DNA from 3 places in the Anoxybacillus sp. ST70 genome. Region 2 is predicted to be linked to each of the others. Evidence: predicted binding sites of a transcription regulator. Region 2 holds the regulator's gene; each other region holds the start of a gene.
What was found. Region 2 encodes Rex, which represses fermentation and respiration genes when NADH is low (regulators of the CRP and FNR family bind a similar motif). Its sites were predicted from a motif close to TTGTGAAATATTTCACAA; they were not measured.
Positions count from the first base shown of each region.

Region 1: the regulator Rex is predicted to act here: its motif matches at 5,274-5,291, upstream of K1I43_RS07100 (formate/nitrite transporter family protein).
Region 3: the regulator Rex is predicted to act here: its motif matches at 2,850-2,867, upstream of hcp (hydroxylamine reductase).

Region 1 covers NZ_JAHZOF010000004.1:14,469-24,588, forward strand. Annotated here, with positions in the region: gene K1I43_RS07075 (vWA domain-containing protein) at 1-1,540, opposite strand, end outside; gene K1I43_RS07080 (AAA family ATPase) at 1,551-2,372, opposite strand; gene K1I43_RS07085 (metal-sensitive transcriptional regulator) at 2,567-2,830, opposite strand; gene K1I43_RS07090 (replication termination protein) at 2,895-3,269, opposite strand; gene purU (formyltetrahydrofolate deformylase) at 3,430-4,329, opposite strand; gene K1I43_RS07100 (formate/nitrite transporter family protein) at 4,424-5,248, opposite strand; gene speE (polyamine aminopropyltransferase) at 5,493-6,341, shown strand; gene rpmG (50S ribosomal protein L33) at 6,439-6,588, shown strand; gene treR (trehalose operon repressor) at 6,615-7,337, opposite strand; gene treC (alpha,alpha-phosphotrehalase) at 7,365-9,029, opposite strand; gene treP (PTS system trehalose-specific EIIBC component) at 9,031-10,120, opposite strand, start outside.
Region 2 covers NZ_JAHZOF010000020.1:3,691-13,810, reverse strand. Annotated here, with positions in the region: rRNA gene rrf (5S ribosomal RNA) at 216-332, shown strand; tRNA gene K1I43_RS15040 (tRNA-Met) at 506-582, shown strand; gene tsaE (tRNA (adenosine(37)-N6)-threonylcarbamoyltransferase complex ATPase subunit type 1 TsaE) at 735-1,208, shown strand; gene tsaB (tRNA (adenosine(37)-N6)-threonylcarbamoyltransferase complex dimerization subunit type 1 TsaB) at 1,189-1,887, shown strand; gene rimI (ribosomal protein S18-alanine N-acetyltransferase) at 1,891-2,334, shown strand; gene tsaD (tRNA (adenosine(37)-N6)-threonylcarbamoyltransferase complex transferase subunit TsaD) at 2,331-3,344, shown strand; gene K1I43_RS15015 (ABC-F family ATP-binding cassette domain-containing protein) at 3,592-5,487, opposite strand; gene K1I43_RS15010 (redox-sensing transcriptional repressor Rex) at 5,715-6,350, shown strand; gene K1I43_RS15005 (YdiK family protein) at 6,360-6,533, opposite strand; gene K1I43_RS15000 (CPBP family intramembrane glutamic endopeptidase) at 6,530-7,267, opposite strand; gene groES (co-chaperone GroES) at 7,493-7,777, shown strand; gene groL (chaperonin GroEL) at 7,848-9,464, shown strand; gene K1I43_RS14985 (DUF6944 family repetitive protein) at 9,465-10,013, opposite strand.
Region 3 covers NZ_JAHZOF010000006.1:57,835-67,954, reverse strand. Annotated here, with positions in the region: gene K1I43_RS09585 (ABC transporter ATP-binding protein) at 1-271, shown strand, start outside; gene K1I43_RS09580 (histidine phosphatase family protein) at 322-948, shown strand; gene K1I43_RS09575 (thermonuclease family protein) at 945-1,472, shown strand; gene hcp (hydroxylamine reductase) at 1,503-2,792, opposite strand; TPP riboswitch at 2,956-3,071, shown strand; gene thiM (hydroxyethylthiazole kinase) at 3,131-3,922, shown strand; gene thiE (thiamine phosphate synthase) at 3,924-4,577, shown strand; gene K1I43_RS09555 (enoyl-CoA hydratase) at 4,680-5,441, shown strand; gene K1I43_RS09550 (fused response regulator/phosphatase) at 5,535-6,671, shown strand; gene K1I43_RS09545 (STAS domain-containing protein) at 6,690-6,983, opposite strand; gene K1I43_RS09540 (ATP-binding protein) at 6,976-7,374, opposite strand; gene K1I43_RS09535 (hypothetical protein) at 7,352-7,687, opposite strand; gene K1I43_RS09530 (globin-coupled sensor protein) at 7,706-9,073, opposite strand; gene K1I43_RS09525 (CotD family spore coat protein) at 9,446-9,679, shown strand; gene gpsB (cell division regulator GpsB) at 9,804-10,100, shown strand.

The DNA of each region.
Region 1 (10,120 bases), on a different contig from region 2:
CTCCGCGTCCCTTTTTCAAAGACGCATCAAAATCAATAACTGTTTGAAAATAATTTGGTTGATAAGACGATGTCGCTTCGTTTGTATCCTCCCAAAACCCAACAATTTTATGTGGAACGTGAAGCGCTCGGAGAGATTCATGAAATAAAACAATCCCTCTTTTCGTTTCTTCCATTTTGTCATACATCGATGCAGAACAATCGACAAGGAGCACAAAAACAGCATCTAACAAAGGAGATGTTTCATGCTTTTTATAAAATAAACGTGGATGATCCTCGATAAAAAAGCGTAATAGCTTTTTATTTAAACGTCCGGCATGTAAATCTGTACGCGGATGTATTTTTTTATGCTCGAGTACTTTTTCAATGGTTTGCGTCAACTTTTTTTGATACGGCCCAATGACCTCTCGATCACGTTCATACTGTCTTATTTGTTGTACAGTTGGTGGCGAAGCATCCACAAATATTGGTTTCGCATAACGATTTTCTTTTCCGTATTCGTACTCCGAACGTCCAAAAAGACCTTGGTGATATTCTTGTTGTTCTAAATGCGTATAATCATTATGCGTCGTTTTTTGTGATGAACCATGCACAATCCCAAGCGCTTGATCTCCCGCTTCCCCTTGACGAACTCCTTCGCCAAGCAAATCTGTTTGCGATCCCTGCTCTAGATCAAATTGCAAAAAACTATTTGTCATATCGCTTGTTTCGCGATGCCATGTATGCATCACTTCTTGAAAAATCTCTTCGTCTTTCGATTTTTCATCGAGCACATCATGATTTTTCAACGGATCTTTGCGGCGAATATCTTCCCTATCTTCCTGTTGATCAATGTAAATGTACTCTGGGAGATGAAAATATGTGTTTAACATATCCGCATCTAACAATTCATCTAACACATCGACAACTGTAAGCACAATATGTGAAATATGAGCGGTCGATTTTGCATCATATACATTTCGAATTTCACGCTCAACAAACGGAAGAGCGGATCGCAGTGGTTCAGGAAGAGAAACGTCTTGCACCGGCTGTTCCGCCGTTAATAATAAATATAAAAAGTTAAACAGTGCATCTGTATGAATGCTTTTTACCATATTAACGTTCCATTGCGTTTGAAAATAATGACGATACACCTGTTTTCGAATGATAAACGATTTTTTCGTTCCAGGCCGGACATGTCGACATACATCTTCTAAACGAAGATCTTCAAGCAACATAAATAGTTGTTTAGCAAAATTCCGAATAGAATAGGATTTCACTTGATTAAGAAAGGAAATAATATGTTCATCGCTTGTATGATAAAAATTTCCGATCGTGCGCAAAAATACATCGCTTTTTAATCCATATACGTACTGCTCTTTTGGTCGGTTATCCCAAAAATGACTAACAACTACTTTTTTATGTTGTCGATCAAGGTACGACTGATAGCCAAATTCGAGCTCCATTTGCTCATCTTTTGTTAATGCTTTTACTAAATCCGATAATTCCATAAACAAAAAAGAATCGACTTTTTTATCATTAAACATAATAAAACGATTCATTCAGCCACCCTCATTCATCAAACAACGTTTCTGCTAAGTTACGCACCGCAGCTTTTTCACGATCATCTTCTAATTTTTCAACGATCGCCCTCTCAATCGCTCGTTGTGGCGGAATGTACACCGCTAAATCACAAGCATCGATTAATGCCCGAATGGAAGCCGCTTCTTCTGATACATATCCTTGCTTCACTTGAACAATTAAATCAGCTGACAATGTCACAAAACGATCTAATAACGTTTCATTTGTTAGCTTTGTTTGTTGTTTCAAAATACTTTTTAACGCCTCCCCTTGAACGTACGGTACATCAATGACAACGAAACGGTTTTTTAACGCTTCATTTAACGGAACTGTCCCAACATATCCTTCATTAATGGCTGCAATGACACCAAATGTCGGTTTTGCCTTTACGACTTCAGCAGTAAACGGATTTGTAATCGTTTTTCGATAATCGAGCACCCCGTTTAAAATAGGAAGCGTCTCTGGCTTAGCCATATTAATTTCATCAATATATAATAAATGCCCTTTTGTCATCGCTTGAATGACCGGTCCCGGTATAAATTCGATCGATGCTTGTCCGTTTATTTGTTGAATCGTTTTAAATCCGAGCATCGCCTCGGCATCTAAATCAATTGAACAGTTAATACTATGCATAGGCTGTCCAAAAAAAGCTGATAATGTTTCTGCTAATTTTGTCTTTCCCGAACCTGTTGGGCCTTTTAATAACACATTTTTCCCTAACGCTAAAGCGATAATTGCGTCGTATAAAATGGACTCATGAGCTGGTGTGTATGCAGTAGCCTCAATTCGTTCGGGGATGTCATGTTTAAACATCTCTCTTCTTTCTTCTATCATCGTCTGAATCGTTTCAGGAAGTGAAAATGATTGTGTATACATCATGATGTCAACCCTTTCTATGTTTTCATACGTACGTATTGTACAAAAAATGTACTCATTTGTACAAACGAACAAAATGTTTAACATAATTATATTATGTTAACAAACAATAAAAAAGGAGCCACTCGGCATTATCGACTTTTGACGAGTAGCTCAACCGCTTCTTGAATCAGTTTTTCACTTTCTAATGATCCTGTTTCGATATCTTTGCGAATGCAACGCTCCAAATTAGCACTCACAACCACTGCAATGGCACGATCGACGGCACTGCGAATAGCGGATAATTGAGCAACCACTTCTTTACAATCTTTTTGCTCATCCATCATTTTCAGCACACCGCGAACTTGTCCTTCAATGCGTTTTAATCGGTTTTTTACTTGGTTATCGTATGTCATGTTTATCAAGCTCCTTTTTCTTATATACCCTTATCAGTATATTAAATGAAATATGATCTTATTGTCAACTAAAATTATCTTTAATGGCTTTACGAATAAGCGCTTCACAACGATCTAATTCTGTTTTTAATTGCCGCTTATATAGCTGTGCTTTTTTATATCCTTCCTCAGTAAAACGGTAATAAACAACTTCTTGATATTTCATCCCTTCTTTTTTCTTTTTCACTTGTTCTAAAATCCCGTCCTCAATTAAATCGTGTAGTGCTTTGTACACTTCGGAATGATTTGGTCGGTATCCAAACGGATGAAATTCTTCACGAAGTACATCTAACAACTTAAGTCCGTACAATCGTTCTTGTTCGGTTAAAGTAATTAAATATAGCTTTAAAAATGCGCGTTGCTTTAATAAAAATCCGCTCGGTTTTCTTTTTTCGCTCATCTTTCCTCCTCCTCTCATATGACACATTCTTTAATTAAAAGAAAAATCCTTCTATATTTCCATTATAATTGAACATTTTTATTTTTATTCAGTTTTTATTTAGAACATAGTTTTATGATATCAATTTTTTACAAAAAAGAAGAAGAGAAGCTCCTCTTCTTTATTTGAATACAATTGTTTTATTTTCATGAACGATAACACGATCTTCTAAATGCCATTTTAATGCGCGAACGAGGACTGTTTTTTCGATCATGCGTCCAATTCGCTTCAAGTCTTCTACATGATGTTTATGATCAACTCGTTCCACATCTTGTTCAATAATTGGTCCTTCATCTAAATCATCTGTCACATAATGAGACGTGGCGCCGATGAGTTTTACTCCACGTCGATAAGCTTGCTCGTATGGTCGCGCACCGATAAACGCCGGTAAAAACGAATGGTGAATATTAATAATTTGCGTTGGAAACGTTTCGACAAAACGAGGTGATAAAATTTGCATGTAACGAGCAAGCACAATGACATCAATATCATGTTCCTTTAACAACTGTATTTGTTTTTCTTCTGCTTCTTGTTTTGTTTCTTTTGTCACTGGTATGTAATAGTAAGGGATACCGAATGACTCTACCGTTTCTCTCATTTGTTCATGGTTGCTGATGACGAGAGAGAAATCTGCAAGCAATTCACCGGCTTGCCATTCCCACAATAACTCTAATAAGCAATGTTCTTCTTTCGAAACAAATATCGCTACCTTTTTTATGTGTGTATGTAAACTCAATCGCCATTTCATTGAAAAACGTTGTGCAATCGTTGCGAACTCTCTCTCCATCTCCCCTTTTCTGTCTAATATATTCGGAGCATCAAACTCAATTCGTAAAAAAAATGTACCACCTTCAGGATCTGTCGAATATTGACTCGACTCAACGATATTGGCTCCTTGTTCATACAAAAAAGTGGTGACAGTTGCAACAATTCCAGGTTGGTCTGGGCACGAGATAAGCAAGCGGGCCCGATCTTTATATTTGTCCATAAACTTTTGTGCGTGTTTTTGTTGAAAATACATCATAACTCCCCCTATAAAACGAAAAATGAAATAAATAATAGCCAATATTATAACAAATAAACAAATAGTCGAGAACATATCTCGACTATTTTTCTTACTTATTCATTATTTTTCGTACGCCAAAAGCCCCTTTCCATGTGGGAGCAGATTGTTTAGCAGAAGAAGATGAAAGATACGTGTATAACGCCCCCATAAATAACGACCCACCGACAATATTGCCAAGCGTTACAGGTATGATGTTATGGACGATTCCTGCCACATGAATCGTATCAGGATGTTGAACAGCTAATGCAAGGGAGAAAATAACGAAATTTGCGATCGAGTGTTCATATCCAGAAGCAAAAAAGACGAAAACAATTAAAATCATAGCAAATATTTTTGCGATATCTTCTTTCATTTGCATCGGAATAAAAATAGCTAAACAAACGAGCCAGTTACATAAAACCCCTTTTATAAATAGTTGTAACGTTGTTGCATGCATTTTCTTCAATGCAATTGCAAATAGTAAATGATCCATCGGAAGATCATGAAAAATTCCTGACTGCGCAATTAAAAAAGCAAAGAAAACAGCACCGAGCAAATTCCCGCTATAACATGCGATCCAGTTACGAAGGGTGTCTCCAATCGTCGTTTCTCTTTGCAAGGTACTAACCGTAAAGTACATCGTATTTCCTGTAAACAATTCTGCCCCACCATACATAATCAGCACAAGGGCAATCCCGAAGAAAATGCCGCTTACTAAATAAGTGGCTGGTGAATGTGTTTCATAAAAGTATTGACCAACCCGTACACAAAGAACAAGAGCAAAACCGATATATACACCTGCTAAAGCAGCACGAATCATATATTGAAGCGGTGATGTTTGCAAAATGGATCGTTTTTTTAATGCGAGCTCTTTGCATGTTTGTAAAGCGTCCATCATTTCCTCACTTCTCTTTCTGTTTTTGTGATGTTTTTCACAATTTATCCTACTCCTCTTCCTTACGTTTTTCAACGAATTGATGTAAATGTTAAAAGAACTGTCAACACTTTATTTTTGTAAACGTTTGCGAAAAAAAAGACTATTGCAATTTTTGCACATGTTGTTCTCACCCTTTGCAAACTCATGCAGAAATATATTAATATAAAAAAGGTGTACAAATACATCGTTAGAGGAGGAAGTTATGAACTACATAAAAGAACAAAATGGTCAATTATGGTTAACAGAAGATGAACGTGAAAATTTAAAAATTAGTTATCGCATTAAAGAAATCATTTACTCAGAGCATTCACCATTTCAACATGTCATGATTTTAGACTCATACGACTTCGGAAGAATGCTCGTACTTGACGGAGTTGTACAAACCACTTCCATTGATGGTCATATTTATAACGAGATGATCGCACATGTTCCTCTTTCTCTTCATCCGTCGCCGAAAAAAGTTTTAATTATTGGCGGGGGCGATTGCGGCGCAGCTCGTGAAGTGGCGAAATATGAAGAGGTAGAAGAAATACATCTTGTCGAAATCGATGAACTTGTTGTTCAAGCATGTAAAGAACATTTACCTGAAGTATCTGGAAATCTTTCGGACCCACGTGTGCAATATATATATAAAGATGGGGTTCAATTTGTGAAAGACCGTGTGAATACGTACGATGTCATTATTATTGACTCGTCCGACCCGATTGGCCCTGCACAAGTATTATTTGAATACGATTTTTACAAAAGTGTGCATGAAGCGCTCAAAGAAGATGGAATGATGGTTTGTCAAAGCCAATCCCCTATTTTTCATATGGACGTATTGAAACAAACATATACAAATATTCGTCATTTATTCCCGCATGTACACGTATATACAGCTACTGTTCCAACATATCCTGGCGGGCTATGGAGCTTTACACTTGGTAGTAAACAACCTATTTCATTTGAACGACTCAATACATTCACAAAACAAACGAAATACGCAAATGCGGATGTATTAAACCAATGCTTCCGTCTCCCACAATTTATGAAAGAACATCTCCAATCGTAGTCGGAATCATTCCGGCTACGATTGTTGACAAACAAGCTTTTTTATATTACGATACAAAACGTAATGATTACTATTATCTTTTTGAGGAGGACGAAACATGCGTGTCAAAGTCGTTTTACAATGCACAGAAACTGGGGATCGTAACTACATAACAACGAAAAATAAGCGCAACAATCCAGAGCGGCTAGAATTAAAAAAATATTGTTCTCGCCTAAAGCGCCATACGTTACATCGTGAAACAAAATAATCCGTGGCATATGCCACGGATTATTTTTAATGCAAATGAATGCGCCGCGCAAAATCAACGAAGCGAAATTTATCAAGACGATGACGGGACTCTGTATATTGAAACAAACTCGCATCATCTAAATAAACATAATTCCGCACGACAACAACGTGCGTATATTGTTTAACATGTAAATACTTTCGATCTTCATCCGTACACTCTTCGACGAAAAATTCCTTTTTGGCAAAGCTAATTTTTAATTGCAATTCTTTTTCTAAATATTCATAAATGGAGCGCTCACATATATCTTTAGACAAAAACGGAACAAATTTTTTGTTAAAAAAATCTTTATCTAAAATAATGCGCTCGCCTTCAATTTCTCTCACGCGTACTACTTTCCAAATGTCATCTCTTGCCGTCACGTGGAGATGTTTTTTTAACATGTCATCGGGTTTCATCACTTCAAGTTGCTCAACAATCGTTCGCGAAGGTTTTCCTAACTTTTGTGCTAATTCTTTAAAACTAATCAAGCCCGAAATCGGGAAATCGAATTTACGAACGTCTAATACAATGGAACCTTTTCCTTTAATTTTTTGAATATACCCATGTTCCGAAAGTAAATTGAGCGCTTTGCGAATCGTTTCACGAGATGTCTCATATTGTTCAACGAGCTGATTTTCAGAAGGAATTTTCATTCCAGGTTTAAATATTCCCTTTTCAATTTTCGATAACAAGTCATTATAAATGGATAAATATTTATTTTCACTCATTGTTTATCACCGAAAAATATTTTACCATTATTTTTTCAAGTAATAAACAATGGATTCATACGGACGCAACATCATTTTTGTAAAATCACTTGGCGAGTCGTCATAGTTCGATAATAATATTTCGCTTTTATATTCTGTGATGTCTACATGTTCTGGCCATTCAAACAACGTTTCTTGTCCGTAAAAATTATTAATCACAACAAGTTTTTCATCGTTTCCGTTACGTATATATGCAAAAATCGAAGGATGGTCTTCTAAAATGAGTTCGTAATCCCCTGTCGTAATGATGTCGTATCGTTTACGCAACTGAATTAGTTTTTGATAATGATAAAAAATAGACGTTGGATCTTGTAACGCTCGTTGAACATTAATTTCTTCATAATTGCGCGCGACAGAAATCCAAGGTGTTCCAGTTGTAAATCCCGCGTGTCGCTCATCGCTCCATTGCATTGGTGTTCGAGAGTTGTCACGAGATTTTCGCTGTAAAATATGCAATACCTCTTGTTCACTTTTTCCTTGTCCTTTTAATATTCGGTACATATTTAATGATTCGACATCTCGATAATCATCGATTTGTTCAAATTTTGGATCGGTCATTCCGATCTCTTCACCTTGATAAATAAAAGGGGTGCCTTGCATCATATGAATCGTTGTCGCTAACATTTTTGCTGATTGTTTATGATAACGTCCATCATCCCCATAACGAGAAACGATGCGTGGCTGGTCATGATTGCACCAAAACAATGCGTTCCATCCACCGCCTTGATGCATGTTCACTTGCCATTCTGATAAAATCTTTTTTAACTGTAAAAAATCAAAATCAGCAACTGCCCACTTCTCTCCATTTGGATAGTCGACTTTTAAATGATGGAAATTAAATGTCATATTCAGTTCATGACGATCAGGATTTGTATATAAAATACAATGATCAATAGACGTTGATGACATTTCTCCTACTGTCATCATATCGTATTTTGAAAATACTTCTCGATTCATTTCTTGCAAAAATTCATGAATGCGTGGACCGTCTGTATAATATTTTCTTCCATCTCCAGGGGGAATAGATCCATCATCGTCTAAAAATCGTTGATCTTTCGAAATTAAATTAATGACATCTAAACGGAAGCCGTCTACTCCTTTTTGTAACCAAAAATGCATCATGTCATATACACGCTTACGCACTTCTTCGTTTTCCCAGTTCAAATCAGCTTGTGTAACATCGAACAAGTGTAAATAATATTGTCCTGTTTGTTCATCATACTCCCAAGCTGATCCCCCAAATTTCGATTGCCAATTGTTTGGTTTATCTCTCCAAATGTAAAAATGACGATACGGGTTATCTTTAGATGAGCGAGCTTGTTGGAACCATTCATGATCTGTTGACGTATGGTTCACAACGATATCCATCACAATTTTTATATTCCGCTTATGCGCTTCTTCAATAAGTTTTTCAAAGTCTTCCATCGTACCGTATGGTTCATAAATTCGATAATAGTCGCTTATATCATATCCATTGTCACGCTGTGGAGATTCGTAAATGGGGGTGAGCCAGATGGCATCAACCCCGAGAGTTTGTAAATAATCAAGCTTTTGTATAACTCCTTGCAAATCACCAATTCCATCGCCATTTGTATCTTTGAAACTTTTTGGATAAATTTGATACACGACTGCTGTTTTCCACCATGGATGCATTTTACTTACCGCCTTTCGTTTTTGCGAAAATGTACGTCAACGTAAATGGAACGATAAGGACGATGGCCATGCCGATGAAAAACGGTGCCCATTTTTCAGGAAAAATCGATAAAAATCCAGGTAATCCACCGACACCAATAGACGAAGCTTGCACTTTATTGATCGTAATAAAAATTCCCGCAATGGCAGAACCGATTAACGCTGAAATGAACGGATAACGGAATCGTAAGTTTACACCAAACATTGCTGGCTCCGTAATGCCCAAGTAAGCAGATACAGCCGATGTAAACGATAAACCTTTTAATTTTTCATCTTTTGTAGCGAACATCATCGCAAGTGCTGCGGAACCTTGAGCGATGTTCGATAACGCAAGCATCGGCCATAAAAATGTCCCACCTGTGCTACCAATCAATTGTAAGTCTACCGCTAAAAACGTATGGTGCATGCCTGTGACAACGAGAACGGCGTATAGCCCTCCATATACAAGCCCACCTAACGCTGCAAAACGATCAAATAAAGCAACAAGACCATCTGTTAAAGCGTTTGCAACACCAAACGTCACAGGACCGATTGCGATAAAAGAAACAAACCCTGTTACAAGCAATGCAATTGGAGCGACAAGCAACAATTGAAATGATTCCGGAATACGTTTTTTCAAAAATTGTTCTAATTTCGCTAACACATATGATGAAATTAAAATAGGTAATACTTGGCCTTGATAACCGATTTTTTGAATATCAAATCCAAATAAATTCCAATATGGCACTGTTCCTTCTTGCACAGCTGAAGCGTATGCCCATGCATTTAATAACGCTGGATGAACAAGCATAAGTCCGAGTACAATTCCGAGTAACTCGCTTCCACCAAATTTTTTAACAGCTGACCAACCAATTAATCCAGGTAAAAAGACGAACGCTGTATTGGCAATTAAGTTAATCATATCAGCAAAATCGCGCCATTGTTTATGAACATCAACAACTGATTTTCCTTCATAAAAAATTCCTGGGCCTGTTAAAATGTTATTTAATCCCATCAATAAACCAGCTGTGACGATAGCAGGTAAAAGCGGAATAAAGATGTCAGCTAACGTT
Region 2 (10,120 bases):
GAGAACGGTTCTTGACGTAGTCAAGAAAACATCCGACGGAGCCAAAAGCTTTTGACGAAGACGTGCGTGCACGTCGAACGGAAAAAGCGAAGGCGTAGGAGGGGGTTAGTTCGAAGCTAGACAATACAACACCTGTTATCTAGTTTTGAAGGAATAAAAAATGCTTGACAACAAAAAATATTCCTTTATAATAACATTTGTCTAAAGCATGTTTGCTCGGTGACGATAGCGGAGAGGTCACACCCGTTCCCATCCCGAACACGGAAGTTAAGCTCTCCAGCGCCGATGGTAGTTGGCGGGACACCGCCTGCGAGAGTAGGACGTTGCCGGGCATTATTGTATTTATCAAGAAAATTAGTTTGATGTTGGGGTGGAGCACGAACGAATCCACATCCTAGAAATTACATCAGCGTACCGCTCGAGTTGCTACTTGATTAAACTTACAGAGAGCGGGACGGCCAATTGTTTCGATGTGTTTCACTAAATATGTTTCTATTCCTATCATCGCGGGGTGGAGCAGCCAGGTAGCTCGTCGGGCTCATAACCCGAAGGTCGCAGGTTCAAATCCTGCCCCCGCAACCAATGAAACGAAACGATATAAGTTTCGTATTTTTTTATGCCTTTTTTGCTTTATGTTTTGTTTTCGTGTACACTTATATGTGTAGCATTTCCTTAGGAGAGCGATCCTAAGGTCTTTTTTGTATGTTGATTTTATTTAATTAGGGGAATGAACGATGAAAACATATGAATATGTATCACATCATCCTGAAGATACGTTCGCATTAGCAATGAAACTTGCTCGGTACGTTCAGCCACAAGACGTTATTACGTTAGAAGGTGATTTAGGAGCAGGAAAAACAACGTTTACGAAAGGACTAGCAAAAGGATTAGGAATTAACCGCAATGTCAGCAGCCCGACTTTTAATATTATTAAACAATACGAAGGGCATCTTCCTTTGTATCATATGGATGTATATCGTTTAGCAGAAAGTGAAGAAGATTTAGGTTTTGATGAATATTTTTTCGGTGATGGTGTAACAGTTGTCGAATGGGCGCATGTCATTGAGCCATATTTACCAACTGAACGTTTACATATTACTATTCACCATGCTGATGGAGAAAGTCGAATTATTCATTTTTCTCCAATTGGTCAACGTTATGAACAGTTATGTAAGGAGATTTTTAGCGATGAAAGTGTTAGCCATTGATACATCGACATTTGTTATGGGGATCGCTGTTGTTGATGGACAAATTGTTAAAGGGGAAATCATTACAAATTTGAAAAAAAATCATTCGATACGAGTCATGCCTGCGATTGAGGCACTGCTTCAAGAATGTGACATGAGTCCAAAAGATCTTGAGCGAATTGTTGTTGCGAAAGGTCCTGGATCATATACAGGTGTTCGCATTGGGGTGACAATTGCTAAAACGCTTGCTTGGACGCTAAATATTCCGCTTGTCGGCGTATCAAGTTTAGAAGTGATGGCAGCAAGCGCAAAATATTTTCAAGGTCTCGTTGTTCCGTTAATGGACGCGCGGCGAGGACAAATTTATACAGGTCTTTACAAAGTGGAAGGAGATTGCGTGCAATCGATCGTAGCTGATCAAGTCATTTTAGCTACAGAGTGGGCAAATGAATTAAAAGCATATAATGAACCGATTTTATTAGTTGGAAACGATAGTTCGCTACATGAAGCAACATTTGTTGAAACGCTAGATCGTGTTCAAGTAGCTCCAGCGACACTTCACAATCCACGTCCAAGTGAGCTCGCGTGGTTAGGAATAAATCGCGAGCCGGAAGACATTCATACATTTGTGCCAAACTATATTCGTTTAGCAGAGGCGGAAGCGAATTGGCTTGCTCGTCAGCAAGAAAGGACGGAATGATAAGTGAATGTTTCTTTTCGGTTTATGACGCTTCAAGATCTCGATCGCATTGTGGAAATCGAACAGCTTTCATTTACGCTCCCATGGAGTCGTTCTTCCTTTTATCAAGAGTTGACAAATAATCGATATGCTCGTTACATTGTGATGGAGCATGATGGACAAATTATTGGTTATTGTGGCATGTGGTTAGTGATGGATGAAGCGCATATTACAAACATTGCGGTGTTGCCGGAATTTCGTGGTAAAAAATTAGGAGAAGCGCTAATGAAACAGGCGATGGCGTTAGCGAGAGAAGAAGGAGCCCAAACGATGACATTGGAAGTGCGGGTGTCGAATACCGTTGCACAATCATTATATCGAAAGCTTGGCTTTTTAAATGGCGGTATTCGTAAGCGATACTATTCAGATAACCAAGAAGATGCATTAGTAATGTGGGTGAAATTATGAGTGAAAAAGATATATTTGTGCTTGGAATTGAGACAAGCTGTGATGAAACAGCAGCTGCCATTGTGAAAAATGGACGTGAAATTGTAGCTAACGTTGTTTCCTCACAAATGGAAAGTCATCAACGATTTGGTGGGGTCGTTCCTGAAATTGCATCGCGTCACCATGTTGAGCAAATCACGCTCGTGTTAGAAGAAACGATGAAGCAGGCAAATATGGATGTTAGCGAAATTGATGCAATTGCGGTAACAGAAGGTCCGGGATTAGTTGGAGCGCTATTGATTGGTGTGAACGCTGCGAAAGCATTAGCTTTTGCGCATCGCATTCCTCTTGTTGGTGTGCATCATATCGCAGGGCATATTTATGCAAATCAACTTGTACAAGAAATGAAATTTCCGCTATTAGCTCTTGTTGTGTCAGGAGGGCATACCGAGCTCATTTATATGAAAGAGCATGGAGTGTTTGAAGTCATTGGTGAGACGCGAGACGATGCGGCTGGGGAAGCGTATGACAAAGTTGCACGCGCGTTACAGTTACCTTATCCGGGAGGTCCTCATATTGATCGTTTGGCCAAACAAGGAAAACCGACCGTTGATTTGCCTCGTGTGTGGTTAGAAGAAGGTTCGTATGATTTTAGTTTTAGTGGATTAAAATCAGCGGTCATTAATACGTTGCACAATGCAAAACAGCGTGGAGAAACAATTTTGCCTGAAGATATGGCAGCAAGTTTTCAGACAAGTGTTGTTGAAGTATTAGTAGGAAAAACGATACAAGCAGCTGCGCATTACGACGTGAAACAAATATTGCTAGCTGGTGGTGTCGCAGCAAATGAAGGATTGCGCACACAATTACAAAAACAAGTTGAGCAATTACCAGAGGTAGAACTTGTCATTCCGCCATTGTCCCTTTGTACAGATAATGCGGCGATGATTGCGGCAGCTGGGACAGTATTATTTCAACAAGGAAAGCGCGCGACCATGGCGTTAAATGCGAATCCAAGTCTACTGTTGTAGTCCGTGTCCCTGTGAACAGGGGCATTTTTTTGTGGATTATTTTATCCATATGTTTGTGGATAATGTGGAAAACGTGTAATATATGTTATTTTATCATAACGAGTTAACCACAAAGAAATAGACAAATTTTTTAATTGTATTGTGGATAATGTGGAAAAGTGCGTGAATAACTTATATTTAGATGTTTTTTCTGTGGATATGTTTGTGTAAAAAGATGAGCTAGTCCACAAATGGAGCTAGCTCATCATTATTGTTGTAAAAGTTCCCATTGTTCGAATAATTCATCGAATTTTTGTTTCAGTTGTTCAATTTTCGCTTGTGTATCTCGGGCTTTTTCATAGTCGTTGTAGCAGGAAGGATCATATAATTGTTGTTCATACGTTGCAATTTGTTGCTCGAGTTGTTCCATTTCTATTTCTAGCTGCTCTATTTTTCGTTTTCGTTGTCTCTCTAATTTTTTTCGTTCTTTTTCTTCTTCATATGAGCGTTTTAGTGACGATGATTCGTCCGTTGTTGTCTCTTGAGCGATTTGTCCAAGTTCGAGTAGCTCTGCTTTTTTCGCCACGTAATAATCGTAGTCCCCTAAATATTCAATGAGACCGTCTGTGGATAACTCGTATATTTTTGTTGCGATTTTGTTAATAAAATAACGGTCGTGAGAAACGAAGATAATTGTTCCTGGGTATTCAATAAGCGCTTGTTCTAGCACTTCTTTGCTGTCTAAATCTAAATGGTTTGTCGGTTCGTCTAACACTAATACGTTGGCTTTTTTCATCATTAGTTTGGCGAGAGCGAGCCGGGCTTTTTCACCGCCGCTTAATGTTTGCACTGGCTTCAATACATCGTCACCAGAAAATAAAAAGTTTCCGAGAATCGTGCGAATTTCTTTTTCCGTCTTTAATCGATCTTCATCCCATAGTTCATCGATGACACGTTTGTTCGATGTTAATTGAGCTTGTTCTTGATCGTAATACCCAATTTGTACATTTGTTCCGTAGCGTAGTTCCCCATGTTTTACAGGGAGTTGCTTAATGATCGTTTTTAAAAGAGTCGATTTTCCAATTCCATTTGGCCCAATAAGTGCGATGCTATCACCGCGAGTGACACGAAATGAGAGGTTTGTTGCGATGATTTGATCATAACCAATGGCTAAATTGGTAGCTGTTAATACGTCATTTCCGCTTGGGCGTTCAATTTCGAAGCGAAACGATGCCGATTTTTCATCACCGAGCGGCTTTTCAATGATATTCATTTTTTCTAGTTGTTTTCTTCTGCTTTGAGCTCGCTTTGTTGTCGATGCACGGGCAATATTTCGTTGAATAAAATCTTTCAATTTTGAAATTTCTTCTTGTTGTTTTTCGTACAGTTTCAATTGTTGTTCAAATTGTTCCGCCCGTTGCTGTAAATAACTTGTATAGTTTCCAGCGTATTTTTTTATTTTTGTGCGTGATAATTCATACACTTGTGTCACGATTTGGTCAAGAAAATAGCGATCGTGTGAGACGATAAGAATGGCCCCATCATAATTTTTTAAATATTGTTCAAGCCATTGCAATGTTTCCATATCTAAATGGTTTGTTGGTTCGTCTAAAATCAACAAATCTGGTTTAGCTAGAAGCAGTTTGCCGAGCGCTAGCCGCGTTCGCTGTCCACCGCTTAACGTGGATACTTTTGTTGTGTAGTCATACTGAGAAAAGCGGAGGCCATGAAGCACAGAACGAATATCGGCTTCATATTGATAGCCACCTTTTTCTTTAAATTCCGTTTGTAAACGGTCGTAATGCTCAAGTAAGCGCTCATAGTCGGCACCGTGCAAGCTCATTTGTTGTTCTAGGTCACGCAATTGTTTTTCCATTTGTTGAAGCGGGGCAAACACATCGAGCATTTCTTCCCAAATGGAGCGATGGGCGTGCAAACCAGTATATTGATCTAAGTAGCCAATTGTTACGTGTTTCGGTTTAATCACTTCCCCTGTGTCATATGACAATTGGCCGGCAATGATTTTTAATAATGTCGATTTTCCTGCACCATTTCTTCCAACTAACGCGATACGGTCTTTTTCTTGTATTTCAAGCTTAATGTCTGATAAAACTTGTTCCGCCCCATATGATTTGGATAGTTGATTTACTTGTAAAATGATCATCATTTTTCACCTCAATCTTCTTTTGATAGTGTAACGTACTTTCTTGATGTTCGGCAACACTAGTGTGCGAATAACAAATTTGACAAAAATAATAATAAAGGGTACAAAGGAAAGACAGAATGAAAAAAATAGTGTATAGTTTAAAAGTGGGGAGAACTTTTCAGACGTATAGGAGAGAAAAATGAAAGCGCTAACTATTTGTGAAAGGAAATGTGGGGGATTGACTCGTGAATAATGAACAACCAAAAATTCCGCAGGCGACCGCAAAGCGACTACCGTTGTATTATCGTTTTTTGAAAAACTTGCATGCATCAGGAAAGCAGCGTGTATCTTCAGCGGAGTTAAGTGAAGCCGTAAAAGTCGATTCAGCAACGATTCGCCGTGATTTTTCATACTTTGGTGCGCTTGGAAAAAAAGGATACGGTTATAATGTAAATTATTTGCTGTCGTTTTTCAGAAAAACGTTGGATCAAGATGAAACGACAGAAGTAGCGTTGTTCGGTGTCGGTAATTTAGGTACGGCATTTTTAAATTACAATTTTAGCAAAAACAATAATACGAAAATTGTGATGGCATTCGATGTAGATCCAGATAAAGTAGGAACGGAAGTAGGAGGAGTGCCTGTTTATCATTTAGATGAATTGGAAGAAAAACTAGGTGGGATTACGGTAGCCATTTTAACCGTTCCAGCCCAAGTTGCCCAACCGATTACCGATCGGCTTGTCCAAAAAGGCATTAAAGGGATTTTAAACTTCACGCCTGCTCGTCTGCATGTACCTGAACACATTCGTGTTCATCATATTGATTTAGCGGTCGAATTGCAGTCACTTGTTTACTTTTTAAAACATTACGGAAATGAGTAAACCTCCCATTTACGAGCGGGAGGTTTTTTTCAATAAAGAACGAATAGCGGTGCCAAAATCTAATGTAGCAATAAGAATAAATAGCATCGTTGTGACGTCCCAAATGCCATCGTCAGCACTATCAACAGCAAAATAAGTGAATAAAATGCCCATCAAAAAGTAAAACAACGGCTCAGACTTCATGAAAACAGCCTCCAAATCACGAATTGCATTTGTTCTGCTTCTTTCATTATCTTTTCAATTTCTTCAGCAAATAACGTTTGAATAGCAACGACAAATGTATTCATCAGTACATGTGCTGCAATAGGGACGAGAATACGCTTTGTTTTCACATATAAGAAAGCAAATACAAATCCCATCGTTGCATAAAGAAGCAAATGTTCAAACTCTAAATGAACGACAGCAAATAAAAGGGAACTGACAGTTGCTGATAAGAAAAAGTTATATTTTTGATACAGCGTTCCAAAAATAATTTTTCGAAAAATGATTTCTTCTAAAATCGGTCCGACGATCGAAGTGACGAGCATAAGCGCTGGTGTTAGTTTCACCATCTCAACAATGCGTCTCGTATTTTCGGACCCCATCTCGACGCCAAATACGTGCATCTCAATATTTGCTGCGATGCCTTGAGCGAAAAGGGCAAGAAAGAACCCGCCAATTCCCCAAAAAATTGACGTTCCGATAGATGCTTGATGGCGATCGTACGAGTATTTCATATCTTCTCTCATGAAATAAAGAACGAAAAGAAAAGCGATCGAGAAGCTAATGACAGCCCAATAACCTGAGGCAATGGATAGAGCGACTTCTTTATTTGATGCGTCAACAAATCCGCTATGTGCAAGCAAAGGAACGCCAATTAAACTAGATAACTGCATGGCGATGTATGTAATAATGACATACCAATATTGCTTTTTCACGTGTTCAACCCCTTTTGACAAAATGAGTACTTTTTCATTTTACCATATTTTTTGTATGAATTTCGAAAGGAAAGACATAATGAAAAAGGGAAAGATTTAGTGAAAAATTTTTAACTTCCTACTTGCAAAATTGAAAAAAGTTCATTAATATAATAAGTGTGTTAGCACTCAATGATGATGAGTGCTAATAACGGAACGAAAATCTAATTAAGGAGGTCGTTTGCCGTGTTGAAGCCACTAGGTGATCGTATTGTCATTGAATTAATTCAAACTGAAGAAAAAACAGCGAGCGGAATTGTTTTACCAGACACAGCGAAAGAAAAACCACAAGAAGGAAAAGTTGTTGCAGTTGGTTCAGGTCGCGTTCTTGACAATGGTGAGCGCGTAGCTCCAGAAGTAAGCGTTGGTGACCGCATCATCTTCTCAAAATATGCGGGTACAGAAGTAAAATATGATGGAAAAGAATACTTAATCTTACGTGAAAGCGACATTTTAGCTGTGATTGGTTAATCGTTCGCCTGATAACATATAAAGCATACAAAAATACTTAACAAAAATTATCATCAAGGGGGTAAGATGTATGGCAAAAGAAATTAAATTCAGCGAAGAAGCTCGTCGTGCGATGTTACGCGGTGTAGATAAATTAGCTGATGCAGTAAAAGTAACATTAGGTCCAAAAGGTCGTAACGTTGTATTAGAGAAAAAATTTGGTTCTCCATTAATTACAAATGACGGTGTAACAATCGCAAAAGAAATCGAATTAGAAGATCCGTTTGAAAATATGGGTGCGAAGCTTGTTGCGGAAGTAGCAAGCAAAACAAACGATGTTGCTGGTGACGGTACAACAACAGCGACTGTATTAGCGCAAGCGATGATTCGTGAAGGATTGAAAAACGTAACAGCTGGTGCGAACCCAATGGGTATTCGCAAAGGTATTGAAAAAGCTGTTGCTGTTGCAGTAGAAGAATTAAAAGCAATCTCTAAACCAATTGAAGGCAAAGACTCAATCGCTCAAGTTGCAGCGATTTCTGCGGCTGACGAAGAAGTTGGTCAATTAATCGCAGAAGCAATGGAACGCGTTGGAAAAGACGGCGTAATTACATTAGAAGAGTCTAAAGGCTTCACAACAGAATTAGATGTTGTGGAAGGTATGCAATTTGACCGTGGTTATGTATCTCCATACATGATTACGGATTCTGACAAAATGGAAGCTGTATTAGAAAATCCATACATCTTAATTACAGATAAAAAAGTTTCAAGCATTCAAGAACTTCTTCCTGTATTAGAACAAGTTGTTCAACAAGGTAAACCATTATTAATCATTGCTGAAGATGTAGAAGGCGAAGCGCTTGCAACATTAGTTGTAAACAAACTTCGCGGTACATTCACAGCAGTTGCAGTAAAAGCGCCTGGCTTCGGTGACCGTCGTAAAGCGATGCTTCAAGATATCGCGATCTTAACAGGCGGTGAAGTCATCACAGAAGAATTAGGTCGTGAATTGAAATCAACAACAATTGCTTCACTTGGTCGTGCAGCGAAAGTTGTTGTAACAAAAGAACATACAACAATTGTTGGTGGCGCTGGTCTTGCAGAAGACATTCAAGCACGCATCAACCAAATCCGCGCTCAATTAGAAGAAACAACTTCTGAATTTGACCGTGAAAAATTACAAGAACGCTTAGCAAAATTAGCTGGTGGCGTTGCGGTTATTAAAGTCGGTGCTGCAACTGAAACTGAATTGAAAGAGCGCAAATTACGCATTGAAGACGCATTGAACGCAACACGTGCGGCAGTTGAAGAAGGTATCGTTGCCGGCGGTGGTACAGCGTTAATGAACGTATACAGCAAAGTTGCGGCTATTGAAGCGGAAGGCGACGAAGCAACTGGTGTGAAAATCGTTCTTCGTGCGATCGAAGAGCCAGTTCGTCAAATCGCACAAAACGCTGGTTTAGAAGGCTCTGTCATCGTAGAGCGCTTAAAAACAGAAAAACCTGGCGTTGGCTTCAACGCAGCAACTGGCGAGTGGGTTGACATGATCGAAGCGGGTATTGTTGACCCAACAAAAGTTACTCGTTCTGCGCTTCAAAACGCAGCATCTGTTGCCGCTATGTTCTTAACAACAGAAGCAGTCGTTGCGGATAAGCCAGAAGAAAATAAAGGCACACCTGGCATGCCTGACATGGGCGGCATGATGTAATCATACAAAGACTACCCCATTGGAAGAGGGGTAGTCTTTTCTTTCTAGTTGACTTAAAAAACAAAGAATAGATCCAATAGCTTGAACCCATGATCCAACGATGCCGAGCGACTGTCCTTCGGTTTTATTTCCTCTTTCTTCATATATACCGCCGATGGCCTGCAAGGCGTTGCCGATCGCTTGAAGTAAATTTCCGATTGGGTTTAGTGCGGATGAATGTTTATCCCCCCAATCATCTGAAAACGAAATAAGTCCCCCTAAGGACTGCAACCAGTTTCCTGTAATTTCTAATCTATTTCCCTCTTTGTTTAGTAGTCCAGCGATAACGGTGATGTTCCCGATAGCTTGAATTTCGTTTCCATATACACCTAATGTATCGGATGTTTCAGCATCTGCCTCTAGGGCGTTTCCTGTTGCTTGCAGCACGTTTCCCCATAAATCAAGAGCAAACTGTTTTTTATCGCTTAAAGAAGGGATGCTTCCGACGGCCGAAGTGACAGTACCTACCGCTTGAATAAATGAACCGATCAGCGCTTTCGGTTGATTCATGTGCATTCTCCTACAATTTTTTGTTCATATATCATATGCAAGCTACATATCGTTGTCAATTGTTAGAAAATTTAATAAAAAAGATGGCATCTTGACCGATGAGGAAT
Region 3 (10,120 bases), on a different contig from region 2:
CCCATTGCTTATTTTAGACGAGCCAACGAATGGCTTAGATCCGTACTGGGTATGGGAATTTAAACGCCTTATTCGCACGGAAAAAGAAAAGGGGAAAGCTGTTATTTTTTCGACACATATGTTGTCGATCGTGGAAGAAATCGCAGATACTGTTGCGTTTATTCATCAAGGACAAATGCTCGTATATGATTCGGTTTCTACACTTTGTCAAGATGGGCAATCGCTAGAATCTATATTTTTTGCACAACTTTCACAACATATGGCATACTGAAAAAGTAAGCGAACATAGCTTACTTTTTTCGTTTGGAGGGGGAATGTAACATGTTAAAATTATACGTCATTCGCCATGCAGAAACAGAGTGGAATGCTCAACAACGTATGCAAGGATGGAAAGATTCATCTTTAACCGCAACAGGAAGAAAACATGCGTCACTTTTACAGGAACGCTTTCGTACAGTTCCGTTTACGGCTCTGTATTGTAGCCCGAGCGATCGAACAAAAGAAACGGCTCAAATTGTTTTAGGACAACGTGACATACCAACTTATTTTGATGAGCGATTACGTGAAATTCATTTAGGGAATTGGGAAGGGAAAACGATTGCCGAAATTGCTCAAACGGACGAGCGAAATCATCATCATTTTTATTATGAACCACATGCGTACAATCCGACTGTTGGAGAAACATTTCTTGATGTGCAACGGCGAGCTGTAGCTGCCATTCATCATATTGCTCACACTCATTCAGAAGGTCATGTTCTCGTCGTGACACATGGTGTCGTTATTCGTACGCTTCTTGTATATTGGAAACAGCAAACGCTCGCACAGTTATGGGAAAATAGTCGCGTATATGGTACGAGTGTGACAATTGTTTCGTTCGATGGAGAAAAGTGGATGTTGGAATGTGAGTCAAATATTTCGCACCTTGAAGGTGAGATGATACGAGGATGAAAAAATGGTTTGTTCTTTTTGTATTCATTTTCCTTATTCACGGCTGTGTACAGCAAAATAAAGGAACGACGTTTGTTACGACAGTACAATACGTTGTTGATGGAGATACAGTCAAAGTAAAAAAAGATGGAGAGATGGTAACCGTTCGTCTGTTAAACATTGACACGCCCGAAACGTATCGCGAAAAACAGGCGTATGGTGAAGAAGCAAAACAAATGGCTAAAGACGTTCTTCTTCACAAAAAAGTGACGGTCGAATTAAGTGCGAAAGAACAACCGTATGATCGTTACGGTCGATTGCTTGCGTACATATGGTTGGAGGATGGAACTTTGTATCAAGAAAAAATTGTACAAGAAGGGCTTGCACGCGTTGCTTATGTGTTTGAACCGGATACAAAATATGCAAAAAGATTGTATAAAGCACAAGAGGAAGCAAAAAAAGAGAAAAAGCGCATTTGGAGTGTGGATGGATATGTCACAGAAGAAGGATTTAATATGAGTGTATGGTTAGATCAAGCTTCGTAAATATGAAAAGGGCTGGATGAAACAGCCCTTTTAATGTGCTAACATGGCTTGCATATCTTCTTCTACGTCACCGATAAGTTTGAGACCGAACATATCCTGTAGGACGAGTAACACACCTTCTGAAATGAAGTGTGGTGCTTTCGGTCCAATTCGAATGTCTTGAATGCCTAAACTAAACAATCCGAGTAAGATGGCAACCGCTTTTTGTTCAAACCACGAAAGGACGATGCTAACAGGCAGTTCATTCACTTCACAGCCAAACGCTTCTGCAAGCGCCATCGCAATTTTTACTGTTGAAATCGAGTTATTGCATTGTCCTAAGTCAATATATCGCGGAATGTTTGTACCAGGAACAACACCATAATCCACATCGTTAAAGCGGAATTTTCCACAAGATGTCGTTAAAATGACGGTGTTTTCTGGTAAAGATGTTGCTAATGAGCGATAATATTCACCACCTTTTCCAGGAGCATCACATCCTGCAATAACGAAAAAGCGTTGAATTTTTCCTTCCTTTACAGCTTGAATAATTTCAGGCGCAATTTGAATGACTGTTTCGTGATGGAAACCGGTCACTAATGTTTCTTCTGATTCGATATTTGCTTCTGGAAGTTGTAATGCTTTTTCAATTAACGGTGTGAAATCGTCATTTTCAATTTTTTGTACATGTTCTAATCCTGCCACATCGTATGAAAACATGCGATCAGCGTACGAACCTTTAATTGGCATGACACAGTTTGTTGTCGCTAAAATGGCGCCAGGAAACTTTTCAAATAAGCGACGTTGATCATACCATGCTTTTCCGACATTTCCTTTTAGATGTTTGTATTTTTTTAATTGTGGGTAACCGTGTGCTGGAAGCATTTCTGAGTGTGTATAAATATTAATTCCTTTTCCTTCCGTTTGCTTTAATAGCTGTTCGAGAGCAAATAAATTATGTCCTGTTACAAGAATACATTTTCCTTCAATTTTATTTTGTGTGACTCGGACGGGCTGAGGAATGCCAAGCCGTTCCGTATGTGCCCGATCAAGTAGTTCCATGACTCGAATGGCAGCTCTACCAACTTTCATTGCCATATCTAAATGCTCTTGTACGTTAAAGTTAGAATTTGTTAACGTCATATATAACGCTTCGTGTGTTGTTGTGTCGACGAATGGATCTGTGTATCCGAGTTGATGAGCATGCGTGCGATATGCTGCAATTCCTTTTAACGCAAACACAATAGTATCTTGCAAGCTTGCAATCGTTTCATCCTTCCCGCAAACGCCGACAACTGTACATCCCCCTGTTGGTGTTTGTTCACATTGATGACAAAACATCATAACCCCTCCTCTTCTTATTAACACTTTAACAATAGGGGAAAATATGTGTGACGTAAGTGATACATATCACACTTCTATACAAAAATGTGAACGAAAATTGACAATGTTCTATATTGAATAATGAGAAAAAATGTATTAAAATGAAAGAAAATTAAATGAATCACACTACTAGGGGTGCCGGATGGCGATGGCTGAGAGGAAAACGCGTAATCAGTTTTCCAACCCTTTGAACCTGATCTGGTTTGTACCAGCGGAGGGAAGTAGGCTATGTTTTGGCAATGTAAACTAGTCGATTCTTTCCGACTAGTTTTTATTTTTTATAGGGGGAATGAACGATGAATGTTGGACAATGGTTAACGCGCGTTAGAAAGGAGTCACCGCTTGTACATAATATGACAAATGTGGTGGTGACCAATTTTGTTGCTAACGGTTTACTTGCGATAGGTGCATCTCCTGTCATGGCGTATGCCAAAGAAGAAGTAGCTGATATGGTGCGCTTGGCACGTGCGCTTGTATTGAATATCGGCACATTAAATGAAACAGACGTAGAAGCGATGTTGATTGCTGGAAAAGCGGCAAATGAAGCAAACATTCCTGTTGTTTTTGATCCCGTTGGGGCGGGAGCGACAGCGTATCGCACGGAAACAGCAAGACGTATATTGAATGAAGTAAACATTTCTATTTTGCGCGGAAATGCATCAGAAATCGCAAGCGTTGCTGGAGAACAAGTACGTACAAAAGGGGTAGATGCAGGGGACGTTCAAGGTGATCTCATGCACGTCGCAAAAAAAGTAGCACGTATGTTTCACTGTGTAGTCGTTGTAACTGGGGAAAATGATATAGTGACAGATGGAGAACACGTAACGATCGTTTCAAACGGCGATGCGATGTTGACGAAAGTAACGGGAACAGGTTGCTTATTAAGTGCGGTATTAGGCGCATTTGCTAGTGTAGGAGAAAACATCGTAGAATCATCCGTCGCTGCGCTCGCTTATTACGGTATAGCGGCTGAAAAAGCAGCCAAACAAACGCAAGCACCTGGTTCTTTTCAGCTTGCATTTCTGAATGCTTTATACGAAACGAGCGCAGAAGAAGTAGATGAATACGCACACATTCGAGGGGAATAAAATGATGAAGCAAAAACTATCTTTATATTTTGTGATGGGGAGTGTCGATTGTACGAAAGATCCACTCGCTGTGCTTGATGAAGCGATCGAAGGTGGCATTACGATGTTTCAGTTTCGGGAAAAAGGAAAAGGGGCACTTACAGGAGTTGAAAAATATCGCTTAGCTGAGAAATTGTTTGAGCGATGTCTTGCTCACAACATTCCTTTTATTGTAAATGATGATGTTGATTTAGCGCTTACCTTACAGGCAGATGGGGTTCATGTCGGACAAGAAGACGAGGCAGCTGAACGTGTTCGTGATCGAATAGGGGATCGCTATTTAGGGGTATCTGTGCACAACTTGAATGAAGTGAAACAAGCGCTTTCTGCTCGTGCCGATTATGTTGGATTAGGTCCAATTTTCCCAACTGTTTCAAAAGAAGATGCAAAACAAGCATGTGGATTGGCAATGATTAAGCACATTCGCGCGCATGAAAAGCACGTTCCGCTTGTGGCAATCGGTGGGATTACACACCAAACAGCAAAACAAGTCATTGAAGCGGGAGCAGATGGAATCGCTGTCATTTCGGCCATTTGCCGTGCCGAACAAATTCGGGAACAAACAAAGCAGCTATATGAGATGGTGATGGATGCAAAACAAAAAGGCGGCAGTTAATGTCGTCTTTTTTATTACTAAATGTTTATATTTTTGATGCAGGATTTTCTTTATATGTGTCGAAAGAGAAAAACGAACAGATGAAAGAGGGAGATGGGAAAAATGGAACATATCGTATTGTCATATAAAGAACGAGTCGCAACAATTGAATTGAATCGTCCGGATGCGTTGAACGCTTTAAACGAACAAATGTTAGCAGAGTTGCTACAAGCGTTAAAAGAAGTGGAAAAAAGCGAGGCAGATATTGTCGTCATTCGTGGACGAGGAAAGGGATTTTGTGCAGGGGGAGACATTAAAACGATGTTGCAATCAACGAATGAGCATTCATTCATAGAAGTAATGGAAACGATTAAACATATTGCTCTCACACTATATCAATTGCCGAAACTAACGATCAGTTACGTGCATGGCGCTGCTGCAGGATTAGGACTTAGCTTAGCGCTCGCTTGCGATCATGTTATTGCAAACGAACAAGCACGTGTTGCAATGAATTTTATCGGCATTGGATTAATCCCAGATGGCGGTGGCCATTTCTTTTTAAAACGGAAAATTGGAGAAGTAAAATCAAAACAAGTAATATGGGAAGGAAAAGTGATGAGTGCACAAGAGGCATATGAAGTGGGACTCATTGATGGAATTGGCGATGAACAGACGATTCAACAAAAAGTGAATGAATGGTTGGCTAAACCGATTGTTGCGATGATTGCAACGAAGCAGTTGTATGCTCATTTAAGCGAAGAACAATTGTTGAAAACGTTGCAAATGGAGACAGCATATCAAGCAGAAATGCGAAAAACAGAAGATCATGCGGAAGGCATTCGTGCCTTTTTAGAAAAGCGTCGTCCGCATTTTCGTGGAAAATAAAAAGTTTGCAAAACTTTCATCTTTAACTAGCCTTTTCGACTTTGTGACGTGTATAAATAAAATATAAAAACATAACGAAAAGGGCGACGGAAGATGAAAGTAGTAGTTATTGATGATTATAGACCAACATTAGAAATGATTGAAGCAATGCTTGAACATATTGAAAATATTTCAATTTATCCGTTTGAGGATGCAGATGAAGCATACGCATATATTTTATCGCAACATGTAGATGTCATTTTAATGGATATTTGTATGCCGAAAACAGACGGTATTGAATGGTGTCGGCGCTTTAAACAACATGAGCAATTACAACACGTTCCTGTATTAATGGTCACCGGTTACGATGAGGAACAAAAATTAGAAGAAGCGTTTGCAGCCGGGGCATTTGACTACATTCGCAAGCCGTTTACCATGGTTGAACTGATTGCTCGTGTTCAATTGGCGTATCGCCAAAAAGAAACGATGGATCAACTGAAACGAACGAACGAAGCATATATGGAAAGTTATCGACATATGTGGGCGATGCAAAAAAAGATGAACGAAGATTTACACTTAGCTCGACTCGTTCAAGAAGGTTTGCTCCCTGAACGAATGAATAATGAACATATTCATTTTGTTGGGACGTATATTCCGTCCTCACAACTGTCTGGCGATTTGTATTTTTGGCAGCAAGTTCGCCCCCATATGTATGCTTTTATCGTAATTGATGTCATGGGGCATGGCGTTGCATCTGCGCTCGTTGCTATGTCGATTCGTTCGCTATTACACGGATTAATGACGAAAGTGACTGAACCGCTTGCGGTTGTGCATGAATTAAATCGACATGCTTTTCAATTGTTTGGAAAGGAAACGAAATATTATTTTACAGCTTTTTACGGAACGATTGATGTGAAAACAAAAGTGATAGAATATGTGAATGCAGGACATCCTTCGGGAATATTCATGACCGATCAAAAAATGAAGTTTTTAAAAGAAGGAGGCATTCCAATCGGTATTGTACCAAATGCCCCATATAAAAAAGGGACGATTTCTTTTCAACATGAAGCGTACCTTATTCTCTACACAGATGGGCTAATAGAAGTGTTAGGTGAAGAATGTGCGAATCAACTTGCACATACAATGCAAATGGCTCATTCGTTTGATCAAATGATAGAGAAGATCAATGAACAAGCACAATATGCGAAAGGAAATGACGATATTACGTTTGTTTCCATTCATGTAAAATAGCGATCTGTGAACAGATCGCTATTTTACGTCTACCATTTGATCCAATTGACAAATCGATAATATATGCTTAATAGGTGCTGAAACACCGGTCATTTCAATTCGCATTCGATCTTTTAATGGATACAGCCAGCTAATAAGCAACCGAACACCAGAGCTATCAATAAACCGAACAGCAGATAAGTCAATTTGTAAAAGAGATGTATCCCACGACTGTGATTGAATCATTTCTTCCATGATACGCGATGTTTCAAAGTTAATATCTTGCTGAAAAGAGACAACGATTTTGTCATGATATGTTACAATGTCAATCATATTTCTCCCCCTTTTTTCGTGCAATCATAACGATTGCACGCTTTCCTTTTTCGTCAAATGAAAAATGCGAGGCGAGTTGTTGAATGAGAAAAAGTCCGCGTCCCCCTTCTTGTTGTGTGAAATGAGGAGGGAGGGTGTTTAGTTGTTTTTCCCATTCAAACCCATCACCTTGATCGATTACTTCAATGACGACCGTTTCATCTGACCAACTGATATATACGTCTGCATCTTTTTTTGTAGAGTGACGAATAACATTTGAAACAAGCTCCCATAATACGAGTTGTACTGTATATTTTTGCATGTCGTCTAGCTGGATACAACGATCTAATTGCTCGAGCATCGCTGAGATCATCGTGCTATAATTTGTTTCATTTAGTTGAGCTTGAATCATTGTTTCTTAACTGAATAAAAAGTTGTTGAATATATGGATGTTTATAATCCCCTTGATGCTCGAGGCGGTACAATTGACTCCATAAAGAATTATACGTTGAACGAAACGAAATAGGGATATGTTCTCCAAATGAACGTTGTAAATGCATGAGACGAAACTTTGCATAATTTCGTGATGGTACGTCGTTTGGAAGAAGTCCCATATCGATTCGTACAAGTTGCTCATTTGCTTCGTGAAGTAATGTTTCTGCCATTTCATCTATATGCGCAAACGTTCGTTGCTCGTATTTCAGCCGTGGGTGTTTCATCGTCATCTTTCCTCCGTTTAACCATTACGAATTAAATTTTTCTGTCAACTCTTGATTTAAGTCGTTTAACTGTTCGGCCATTTCAGCAATTTGAGATGCGGCTGATGAAATTTCATCAAACATTTGATGAAACTGTGTAATAAGTGAAGTAAACTGATCAATTTTTTTACTTGTCGATTTCACATCGGTAACGGACTGATCAAAAATATGAACAATGCTTTCATTTGCTTGCCGGAATGCGCGCGTTTCCTCGACAATTTGTTGAAACGCATGTTCAAACTTTCGAATCGTTTGTTGTACGACATCAATATGATTTTGAATGTAATCAAGCGATTGCTCGGTTTGTGCCGCGAGCTTTCGTACTTCATTTGCGACGACCGCAAATCCTTTTCCGTGTTCACCAGCACGCGCTGCTTCAATATTTGCATTTAACGATAAAATGTTTGTTTGATTTGAAATGCTACGAATCGCATTGACGATTTCCCCGATTTTCCGCGAGCTATCTGTTAGCTCATTCGTCAACGACTTTGTTCCTTCAATTAGTTTCGCGACACCATCTAATTTTGTTAACGTTTGCTTCACATCTTCTTTTCCTTTTTCCACCCGTTCAGTCATTTGTACGGACTGATGTTGGATGTTTGTCACCTCATGTAACATATCTTGCACGTTTTTTTGTACTTCAAAAATGGAAGCAGTCGTTTCTTCTGCGCTTGACGCAAGTGTTGTAGATGATTCTGTTAACCGATGTTGTAACTCTGCAATTTCGTTTAATTTCATCATCGAAGACGTATACGCCTCAATATATGTTTCAATAGCGATTTGCATATCCAATGAACAAAGTTTAGCGAACGAACGATATACGTTCGTTGCTTCTGTTGGAGGCAACTCTTCCATTAATATGCGGAGCACTTCATTTTGAATAATGGTATAAGCGCCTAAATACCATTCTGGGAATAATCCGATGCGGTTATGAACGTTGCCGATTACTTTTCGACGAATCACGTACTGTTCGCCAATTTCTCCAGATACCATATCCATTAAATAAGCGCGCAATGTTTGTTTTAAGCGATCGATCGTTGAATGATTGTCAATAATGTTTCTTAAATGCGGCATCTGTCCAACTTGATCGTAAAACGCATTGACAATTCGTTCGACATGTTTAGCAAAAAGTGGGCGAATCGAAGCGAGTTGTTGTACATCTTCTTCTGTCAGCCCGACGAAAGTGACTTGCTGTTTTCGATCGCTTGAAAGAAGTTGGCGATAATATGTTGTTACATGTGAAGGTGTAGAAAGATGAAGAGTCGCATCTTCTTTTTCTTTTTGATGCTTTTTTCGAAACAGTTGAATCGCTCCCGCTTCATTAAAAAGGGTGTGAAATGGACATTTTGACATCGTATTCCCTCCATTATTTATTAAAAATCCCCTAGAATATTATATCATGTGCAACAAAAATAAGAAGGAAAATTTTTATGTTATTTCCGAGGGAAGCGCAAAAAATGACAAAGTTTTCCCTTCTTGTCGAATGAAAAAGAATGAAGTAGAATGTATATTTGTGAACAATATGAATTGCGGAGAGAGAAGCGATGAGCAAAAAAATTTTATATTTATTTTTCGTTTTAATTGGGGCTACCGTCGTTATTTTTGCGAATATGAAACATAATATTTATACGTTCATGTAAAATAGGTATTTCCATTAGTACATGTATCCCCCTTCGTACATACGCTAGAAGTGTAACAAACTTTAATGCGAAAGGGGTATGAAATATGCATTGTCGTCCGAATATGATGCCGCCGATCGTTCATCCAACAAAATGTTGTACACAACATCAAATGCAAACAACGATTGTGCCGCACATTCATCCGTCACATACGACGTATGTGAACCATCATGTGTTCCAGCATCAGCATTATTTTCCGCATACACAATCTGTTGTAAACGATGTATCACACCAACATGTTGTTTGTCCAGGGCCTGGTCCGTTCCCACGACCATTTTAACCGAAGGCAATTCGCCTTCGGTTTTTTGTCGAAAAAAAGACGAAGTTTGTGAAAATGAAAAATTGACAACGACTGCTTTTTTTGAAAGAATAGGTGTAGACATGGATAATTGAGGTGAGCAAACGTGCTTTCGGATCGCATCAACTTAACAGCAAAAGACATTCTCGAAAAAGAGTTTAAAATAAGCATGCGTGGATATAATCAAGATGAAGTGGATCGCTTTCTCGATTTAATTATTAAAGACTATGAAACATTTCATCAAATGATTGAACAATTACAACAAGAAAATACACGCCTAAAAAGCCAATTGCAGGAGGCGCAAAAACGTCAGCCATCTCAATCAGGAACGACGAACTTCGATATTTTACAACGTCTTTCTAATTTGGAAAAACATGTTTTTGGCAGTAAACTTTACGAATGAATATTCCAACTTTTTCTATT